3 linked regions of the Undibacterium parvum genome follow. Each later gene encodes a partner of the first gene's protein in a complex. Links are inferred from orthologs where the notes say so. Each region holds a gene or a part of one and is shown in the gene's direction. Other genes may lie near its edges.

Region 1 (2,982 bases):
AGCAATTGCTGTGCCAGTTTTCTTTCATCAGTGCGGCCTCAGCAGTGACAGCTTAAAACCGCCCAAGCATCCCCAATACAGAGAAAAAACCGCACCGTTATGACGCAGCGCACCATTACAGTTCAAAATCTATGCGCCCAACAAATCTGCCACATCCAGCACCCGTTGCGCCAGATCGGCCAACTTCAGATTTTTTTCCATCGCCTGTTTGCGTAACCTTTGGTAGGCATCGTTTTCTGATAGCTGATGGCGCTCCATCAGCAAACCCTTGGCGCGCTCTATGGTTTTGCGCTCGGCCAACTTAGCCTTGGTATCCGATAATTCGGAACGCAGTTTTTGGTCGGCATTAAAACGCGCCATCGCCACATCCAGCACAGGTTTGATACGCTCGGTCTGCAAACCTGCCACCACATAGGCCGAGACCCCTGCCTCCATGGCTGCAGCCATATTGCTTTGATCACTGTCTTCCGTGAACAAAACGATAGGGCGTGGTGCATCGCGGGTCGCTAACACCATGTGCTCGAGAACATCACGCGCATCCGATTCGGCATCGATGATGATCATGTCGGGCTGCAATTGCGCAATGCGCTCGGTCATGTAGAGATCGCCAGGCAGTACCGCAATGATGTTGTAGCCAGCCTGCAGCAAGCCTATGCGTAAGGCGCGCGAGCGTGCCAGTTGCGCCTGCACATGGCTCTCCTGCTCATTTTCGACCGGGATAACGGTATTCACGACCACGATCCGTAAACTAGCTGCTTTCATATTTTGATACTCTAGAGTGCTGCTGATTGGCTGGTTAAGACCTATAATCTGTCTTTTACGGATACTTACTTCAACTAAGTAAGCAAAATCCGCACCAGATCAAGCTCAGAGGGCTTGTCGCTTTTGCAAAACATCTAAATAAGAAACCATTTTTAATGATAGTTCTCGGTATTGAATCCTCCTGCGATGAAACCGGCTTGGCCTTGTACGACACTGAACACGGCTTGCTGGCGCATGCGCTGCACTCGCAGATCGCCATGCATCAGGAATACGGCGGCGTCGTGCCTGAGCTCGCCTCACGCGACCATATACGGCGCGCCCTGCCCTTATTGACCGAAGTATTAACCCAGGCCAAGCTGGACAAACATCAGATCGACGCCATCGCCTACACCCAAGGCCCGGGGCTGGCCGGTGCCTTGCTGGTCGGGGCCTCGGTAGCCTGCGGCCTGGCGCTGGCATTAGATAAACCGGTCATAGGCATCCATCATCTGGAAGGGCACTTACTGTCCCCCTTGTTAGCGAGCCAGCCACCGCAATTCCCCTTCATCGCCTTACTGGTATCGGGCGGTCATACGCAATTGATGCGTGTGGATGGCGTAGGACAGTACAAATTACTCGGTGAAACGCTAGATGATGCGGCCGGCGAAGCCTTCGATAAATCGGCCAAACTGCTGGGTTTAACTTATCCCGGTGGGCCGGCGATTTCGCGTCTGGCCGAGTTTGGCGACCCCGCGGCGTATAAATTGCCACGTCCTATGTTGCACTCGAAAGACCTCAATTTTAGTTTTTCGGGTCTCAAAACTGCCGTATTAACGGTGGTAAAAAACCATAACACCGACATCTGCGAGCAAGACAAGGCCAATATCGCGCGTGGCTTTGTCGATGCTCTGGTCGACGTGCTGGTCGCCAAATCCATGACGGCACTCAAAGAACAAGGCTTAAAGCGTTTGGTGATCGCCGGTGGCGTCGGTGCCAATCAGCAATTGCGCACCGCCTTAAATGCCGCTGCCGCCAAGCGTCGTTATCAGGTGTTTTACCCCGAGCTGGAATTTTGTACCGACAACGGCGCCATGATCGCCTTTGCCGGTGCCATGCGCCTGCAACAAAATCCTGCGCTGGCAACGCGCGAGTATGGTTTTAATGTCAGACCGCGCTGGCCGCTGCATGAGTTGCAGACTTAGTTGCAGACTTAATGGCGGACTTAATGGTGATTTAAGACGTAAAAAAACGCAGAACTTGTTCTGCGTTTTTTATTTGGCGTTTCAAACTTAATGCATGAACTTACCGTCTTTACCGATCACGCTCAAATCGACATAGGTCGATGCGCTGTGATTACTGCTACTAAACTTCACCTGAAATCCGCCGGCGTTATAAGAATTCATCGATTCCAGCGCGCGTATCAAGCCATCCCGCGTTAAGCCACCACCGGCGCGTTTCAAACCTTCAACCATCACCTTGGCGGCGATAAAGCCTTCCAGACTGACATAGCCGACTTCACGGCCCGGCTTATTTGCATACAGATTTTTATATTCCTTCACCACTGCAGTGATGTCTTCCCAGGGAGCTGGCATGACTTGTGAAATCATCACGCCACGACCGTCTTTTCCCAGCTCTTTCGAGAGCGCCTGGCTGCCGACAAAGGAGATATTCCAAAACACCGGAGCGGCACTGGTATCCTTAATCATTTCCTTAATAAAAGCCGCACACGAAGTGTAGGCAGAGATCATGATCACCGCTTGCGGCTTTGCTAGCTTTAATTTGGCAACAGCGGCCGTCACATCGACGCTATTGCGCTCCACCGTCGCCAGACCAACCACTTCTATATTGCGTTTTTTCAGGGCACGGGTGACGCCTTCCAATCCGGCCTTGCCATACGCATCGTTTTGATAAAACACGGCAATGCGCTTGAGTGAAAGCGTCGTACTATGATCGACAATTTTTTCTGTCTCTTCAAAATAACTGGCACGGATATGAAAGACATTGCGGTTAAAAGGCTCACGTAGTGATTGCGCACCGGTAAATGGTGCAAAGAAAGGAATTTCTTCTTTATTCACCAGCGGCATGGCAGCATTCGAAGTCGGCGTGCCTACGTAACCGAATAAGGCAAACGCGCCTTCTTTTTCGATCAATTGCTTGGTGTTGGCGGCGGCTCTATCGGCTTCGTAGCCATCGTCCAATGTTTTCAATACGATCTGACGCCCGTTGACACCACCTTGCGCA
Region 2 (3,044 bases), 990 kb from region 1 along the record:
TGTTGTTCACCAATGGCTTGCCCGAGGCTGTTCAGGACGATGTTGCGCTCGCTAAATCGGCAAGTGCTTCTGAAAGTAATAGAGCAATACCTAAACAGACCGCTGAGCATGATGCCAATACCTATCAATACGGTGGGCGCTATGATGGTTTTTCGAATGATAGATATGTAGCGCAAAAGATCCAATCTGAAAACGGTTTGCCTAGAGTCACGGAAGAGTTGAGTTTGGATGAGCCCAAGCTTTTCATGCCTGACGAGGAGCAAAGCACAGCGCCAGCTAGTAGCAAGATCGGTCTGGAAGCGATACGGGATTTAACGCAAGTCTCCGGTGCCGGATTGAACAAGCATTTTCAAGCGGAAACGGGAATACATATTATGTCGCCCATGGCGGTCAAACTAAATTTAGGAATTGCCTACCAGGATATTGGTGATTTCGAGGGTGCAAATTTACTGAGGGAAGAAATTATTAAAGAGGGGACGCCTGAGCAGGCAGATCTGGCAAAATTATTACTCTCATCCAAGGCTGCAAAGGATGCCTAATCTGCGATTTCTCCGGCCTGGTGTATCAGCTAAAATTTTAAGTTAATCACTGTTGAGTATGAGTTGGCGCAGATTCCAAGTAGCTGGTACATCTTGCGTTAAGGATGGATTGTGCATCTTGATCCCTTGTTCTAATTGGTTTTTCAAGCCATCTTCAAATGACATGAGTAGCCTATGCACTTGCCCGGCATCCGGCAGCATGGTGCCGAAGAAGATAATATTTTCTTCATGCTGAATTAAGATGGTGGGGAAGTTCTCTATATCTACCGCATCGACCAGATCGGCCTGATCCTCTATATCTATCCATGCAAAGCACTTATCTGGATGCTGCAATTGAAGTAAATCGAATTGCTGGCGATAGGCGCCACAAGTATCGCACCAGGCAGCGCATAAGCAGGCAACCAACCAGTTCTTGTTTTGTAAATTCGCCTTGATCACGGAAAGATCGGCCGTGTTTTCTTGAAATTTTTCCATATACTATTTTAACCTAACACTTCGCCCTTCAGTAGCTCTGCATAAGTTTGTCTCTGCAAGTACGCGTAAGGGGGGCTTGGCGCGGTAAAATACGTCTATGACTACATTACTTGCTATTGAAACTTCTACCGAACTCGCCTCTGTTGCCCTGCTAAACAAGGGCGAATTATCTATTCGTGAGCTAACTGGGGTGCAGACCCATTCGCAAGGCGTACTTCCTGCGATACAAGAACTGCTAAATGCTGCCGGTTTAAGCTTAAGCCAATGTCAGGCAATTGCTTTTGGTTGTGGTCCCGGCGCCTTTACTGGTGTTAGAACCACTTGCGGCATCGTGCAAGGCTTGGCATATGGCTCGGATTTACCGATATTGCCGATCATCAGCCTGCAAGCCATGGCGCAAGCGGCACGTGAGCAGAACAGTGACGCTGACTTTGTCTGTGTGTTAGATGCGCGTATGGCTGAAGTGTATTGGGCTCATTATCGTCTGCGTAATCAAGCTTGGGAACTGGTCAGTGAGCCTGCCTTGTCAGCGCTAGAGCTCGCGCTCGCCTATGCGGACGCACACGCGAGTGTCTTGGTGCTGGGGAATGGATTAACAGCTCCAGCTGAGACTGGCAGTATGAAGATCGTATTTAAAATGCCGCACGCTGCGCAAGTGGCGCAATTGGCTGCGGTGGACTTTTCGGATGGCAAGCAAGTTGCACCGGAAATGGCGCAGCCTGTGTATTTGAGAAACAAAATAGCCCTGACGACGATAGAACGCATGCAGTTAAAAAATTCATGAGTACAGCTCAATTTTATCGCCTGAGTTTTGCTGATGTTGATCGCGTATTAGAGATAGAACAGCAGCTGTATAGCCATCCATGGACACGCGGAAACTTCCATGACTCTTTGTATAATTCGCACGAGATGGTTGGTTTGCAGGATGCGAGTAATAATTTGATCGCTTACTATGTACTGATGCCGGTAGTCGACGAAATGCATTTGCTAAATTTTGCTATTTCCACTCAGTACCAGGGTTTAGGCTACGCCCGCAGCGTATTGGATCATCTGTGCGCCAGTGCCCGCGAACAAAAGTTTATTTCTGTATTGCTGGAAGTTAGGCTGAGCAATCTGCGCGCCATCAGTGTGTACACGCAGTACGGTTTTTCAGAAATAGGGCGACGCAAAGCCTATTACCCGGTTGCCGATAATATGCGTGAAGATGCGATCGTGATGCGCATGGAACTTTGAATGAATTCGACACTATGATGAATGACAAACGAGATTTTCTGCTCAGTGAGATGAGCTTAGGTCCGCTCTGGAAGTTGCGTCACGATGCGCCGATTCCAGTGCAGGGCGCTAGCGCTGTAGAACCGCCAGTCACACCAGTCACACCAGTCAACTCGGAGCCAGCGCCTGCGCCGCTTCAAAATGAAGATGAAACGGCGGCTTTCGCGCTCTTCTTGAACGAGGAAGCTCATCAAGATACGACTGAGCGCACTGAGTCGGCCGATAACGCTGTGCCGGTCGGGGTGGCGGATTTGCTGCCGGTGTTGGGCTTGCCTGATTTGCCTGAGATCGAAACACCGCAAGAACTCGCAACAAGCCCAGTCCCAAAGTCTGAACTTGATGCCGGCTTAGACTTGGCCTGGAGTAGCAGCGCCGCCGGTGAGGATCATGGCGTCTCCGCACAAGGCTCGGTCTCAAACGGCCAACTGATAGAGCACGCGGCTTGCCTGTGTGGTTTGTCAGAAAAGCCGGAGCAAGCTCTGTTCCGGGCTGACCGTGCCAAACCAGATTATCTATTCGTGTATTGCGATGCGGCCGGGGGCGCGCGTAGACATCAAGCGGCCGCTAGCGCCCAAGCGCTATTTGAGAATATGTTACTGGCGATGGGCGTGCAAAGGGGCGCAAAAGCGTATCTGAGTAATGTTTTGATTGCAGCACCGGAGCTGCCGCGCGGCAAAGAGGTGACGGCCTTGGCAGCTGAATATTCGCTATGCCTGCCATGCTTGCGTAGGCAGATAAAATTGATGCAGCCATCCGTGC
Region 3 (2,963 bases), 2.6 Mb from region 1 along the record:
ATCAAATTCTACACTGCGATTATCACCAGTACTAACTTGCTCGCGACCGTTCAATAATGTGGTTGCAAAATCAGGCGACAAACCACGCACGCTGATCACCTGGGCACGACCACCAACACGCTGCGCAGCCAAACCAGGCAAACGAGCGATAGACTCAGCGATACTTGTATCTGGCAACTTACCGATATCTTCGGCAGAAACCGCTTCAACGATAGAGTTGGAATTTTTCTTTACCGAGATAGCTGCCTCAATACCGCGACGAATACCGGTCACAACCACAACATTTTCTACTGCTCCAGCATCATTTTTGACGGCTTCGGCTTGCTGCGCGAATGCAGTACCGGTGGCTGTTGACAGCAAGACCGCGCATCCGGCAGCGATCGGTGTCATCCGCAAAACTAGAGCATTCAAACCAGATAAGCGCTTCTGCTGCGCCTGCTTATTTTCTAAATGTTTCATTCATCTCTCCAATTTATTTTTATATAAATGCTTATACCAGGGATAGTGCGCGACCTTGGCAACTTACCCAACGCCATCAGAACTTAATTCATTTCACTGAACTTAGAATTAAATATCTAAACCAGAGTTTGTACTAAAACTAAATTTAGTGTCAATCAATAAGAGCTAAAAAAATCACATTAATTAGCAATTTTATCGAAACATACACTATACATGTCTCACAAAAGCCACGATTTCACTCAAAACGCTATGTAGTCAAACTACACAACATTAAAAATAATATCAAAGTATAACCAGATTTTTCAAAGCGCTTGCATTATCAATTGGCGAAAAATCCAAAGCGCTTTAATTTTTTCACGAAAATTTGTAGTGCGTCTCGCAACGTACTCAATTGAATGCTTTAGCTAAGCGCCACTACTTAAGCATAAGCTCAAACACCGGGAAATATTTCACTTACTTGCCGTCACAAGCGAGTCACAAGCGAGTCACAAACTAATCTCAAGCAGAGCTACCGCTGTATTTGCCAACCACGTGAGTTTAAAAAACTCAGAATTGCCCACACAAAATTCATCCATCTACAGGCAATCCCCAAAAAAAAATTAACCATCAAAATGCGGGTTTAGACTTGATCTATTTGATGGGTGCAGCAAACCTTGGCAAGCGAAATTAGGATATATAAATCCAGACATTCGCCTTACAATATCGCCAGATCTAGGTAAAAAAAGGAATGCAGTGTCTTACAAAACGATATTGGCCGACGAAGCCGCCACCCAAGCATTAGGAAAAAGTTTAGCGCCTTGCTTACTGCCGGGACTGAGCATCCATCTACATGGAGACTTGGGAGCGGGCAAAACCGCTTTGACGCGCGCCATCTTACATGCGGCGGGTCATCAAGGGCACGTCAAGAGTCCAACCTATACACTAGTCGAACCCTATCAGATCAGCATCAAACAACGGGCCGTGACGCTACTTCATTTTGATCTCTATCGCATGCTCAGCCCGGAAGAATTTTTGGAAGCGGGATTTCGCGAAGAGTTCAACGATAACAATATTTGCATCGTCGAGTGGTCGGAAAAGGCCGCAGGCATACTCCCGCCGCCCGATCTACATATTTTTTTAAGCATCGCAGGCCATGGACGTAAGGTAGAATTGCAAGCCTTGTCCGACAAAGGTAATGAATGTCTAGCACTACTGCGCTTCGCACCCAATCTGTAACTGCAAAAACACGTCGCACGCTGCTGAAAGCGACGAGTACTTTACTCATTTCAGTACTAGTTCCATCACTGGCCAGAGCGGCACAAATACTGGCGGTGCGGGTCTGGCCGGCCAGTGATTACACCCGCGTCACGCTAGAGAACGATAGCGAACTCAAGACCAGCCATTTCACGGTAAAAGATCCGGAACGATTGGTGGTTGACATAGAAGGCCTGGAACTAAACCCCACCTTAAAACAACTGGTGGCGAAAATTCAAGCGAACGACCCGTATATCAAGCAAGTACGGGTCGGGCAAAATCGTCCGAATGTGGTCAGGTTGGTATTTGACTTAAAAGAAGAAGTTAGCCCTCAAGTATTTAGCTTGCAACCTGTCGGTAGCTATAAGCATAGACTGGTATTCGATCTGTACCCGGCTAATCCACCCGACCCGATTGCCGCCCTGATAGAAAAAGGCGACTGGCACAAAATTACTGAGAAAGAATTCCCCTTAGCTAAAGTCGATCCAAAAATTGCCTCGCTACCAGAAATACAGCCCCAGGCCTCTGCCCCAGATGCAGATAAGAGTCACTCCAAAGCACCGGCTTTAATACGCATGATCACGATTGCAATTGACCCTGGCCACGGCGGTGAAGACCCTGGCGCCTTAGGGCATGGTGGCAGTCGCGAAAAAGACGTGGTACTCGCAATCGCCAAGCGATTAAAAGAAAAAATTGAGCAGCAGCCAAATATGCGGGTGATGCTAACGCGCGACGCCGATTATTTTGTGCCGCTTAATATCCGAGTGCAAAAAGCCAGGAATGTACAAGCTGATCTGTTTATGTCAATACACGCTGACGCCTTTGTAGAATCCAGTGCGCGTGGCTCTTCGGTCTTCGTCTTATCCGACAAGGGTGCCAGCTCAACCGCAGCGCGTTGGCTGGCGAATAAAGAAAATGCGGCCGACTTGATCGGCGGCGTAAATCTAAAGAGCCACGACAAGCAACTCGCTAGTGTCTTACTCGATTTATCCACCACGGCACAGATCAACGACAGCCTCAAGCTGGGCAAAGTGGTCTTGAGTGAAATTGGCGGCATCAATCGCCTGCACAAAGGATCAGTTGAGCAGGCTGGGTTTGCGGTATTAAAAGCGCCGGATATCCCCAGTATTTTGATAGAAACCGCCTTCATCTCCAACCCTGAAGAAGAGGCTAGGTTAACTGACGAGAGTTATCAGGACAAGATGGCCGATGCCATCGTCAAGGGTATTAAAAAATATTTTTCCAAAAATCCACCACTGGCAAAAAACAAG

The links.
Region 2: the proteins of tsaD (region 1) and tsaB are in contact, whole or in part, in a solved structure (PDB 4WQ4), measured with the Escherichia coli proteins. The link is inferred for Undibacterium parvum from one-to-one orthologs.
Region 3: the proteins of tsaD (region 1) and tsaE are in contact, whole or in part, in a crystal structure (PDB 6N9A), measured with the Thermotoga maritima proteins. The link is inferred for Undibacterium parvum from one-to-one orthologs. Residues at the interface, in WP_004082750.1 of Thermotoga maritima: Cys10, Asp11, Arg49, His50, Leu82, Gly84, Gly135, Gly136, Glu154, Thr155, Leu156, Asp157, Asp158, Ser159, Glu162, Asp165, Lys166, Arg169, Leu170, Tyr175, Lys213, Thr214, Leu217, Tyr218, Gln221, Arg222, Asn324; in WP_004082108.1 of Thermotoga maritima: Leu37, Gly38, Lys46, Lys57, Val59, Lys60, Ser61, Thr63, Phe64, Thr65, Leu66, Met67, Val69, Pro71, Tyr82, Arg83, Leu84, Asp86, Asp88, Phe89, Asp93, Ile128, Asp130, Glu131, Arg134.

The regions. Positions count from the first base shown.
Region 1 is NZ_CP034464.1:3,426,080-3,429,061, reverse strand. The notes cover bases 108-2,930. They hold tsaD (tRNA (adenosine(37)-N6)-threonylcarbamoyltransferase complex transferase subunit TsaD), read left to right. Parts: upstream 108-917; coding sequence 918-1,943; downstream 1,944-2,930. Other genes in these bases: EJN92_RS14970 (ABC transporter substrate-binding protein), read right to left, coding at 2,031-2,930; EJN92_RS14980 (ANTAR domain-containing response regulator), read right to left, coding at 130-762. Also shown: more of EJN92_RS14970, read right to left, coding at 2,931-2,982.
Region 2 is NZ_CP034464.1:4,415,315-4,418,358, forward strand. What follows is about bases 69-2,953. They hold tsaB (tRNA (adenosine(37)-N6)-threonylcarbamoyltransferase complex dimerization subunit type 1 TsaB), read left to right. Parts: upstream 69-1,110; coding sequence 1,111-1,797; downstream 1,798-2,953. Other genes in these bases: EJN92_RS19285 (FimV/HubP-related protein), read left to right, coding at 69-539; EJN92_RS19290 (thioredoxin family protein), read right to left, coding at 582-1,013; rimI (ribosomal protein S18-alanine N-acetyltransferase), read left to right, coding at 1,794-2,246; EJN92_RS19305 (uracil-DNA glycosylase family protein), read left to right, coding at 2,264-2,953. Outside these bases: more of EJN92_RS19285, read left to right, coding at 1-68; more of EJN92_RS19305, read left to right, coding at 2,954-3,044. UniProt on the Escherichia coli protein: Required for the formation of a threonylcarbamoyl group on adenosine at position 37 (t(6)A37) in tRNAs that read codons beginning with adenine.
Region 3 is NZ_CP034464.1:798,598-801,560, forward strand. Bases 129-2,932 are described here. They hold tsaE (tRNA (adenosine(37)-N6)-threonylcarbamoyltransferase complex ATPase subunit type 1 TsaE), read left to right. Parts: upstream 129-1,191; coding sequence 1,192-1,674; downstream 1,675-2,932. Other genes in these bases: EJN92_RS03475 (TonB-dependent receptor), read right to left, coding at 129-459; EJN92_RS03485 (N-acetylmuramoyl-L-alanine amidase), read left to right, coding at 1,638-2,932. Outside these bases: more of EJN92_RS03475, read right to left, coding at 1-128; more of EJN92_RS03485, read left to right, coding at 2,933-2,963. UniProt on the Escherichia coli protein: Required for the formation of a threonylcarbamoyl group on adenosine at position 37 (t(6)A37) in tRNAs that read codons beginning with adenine.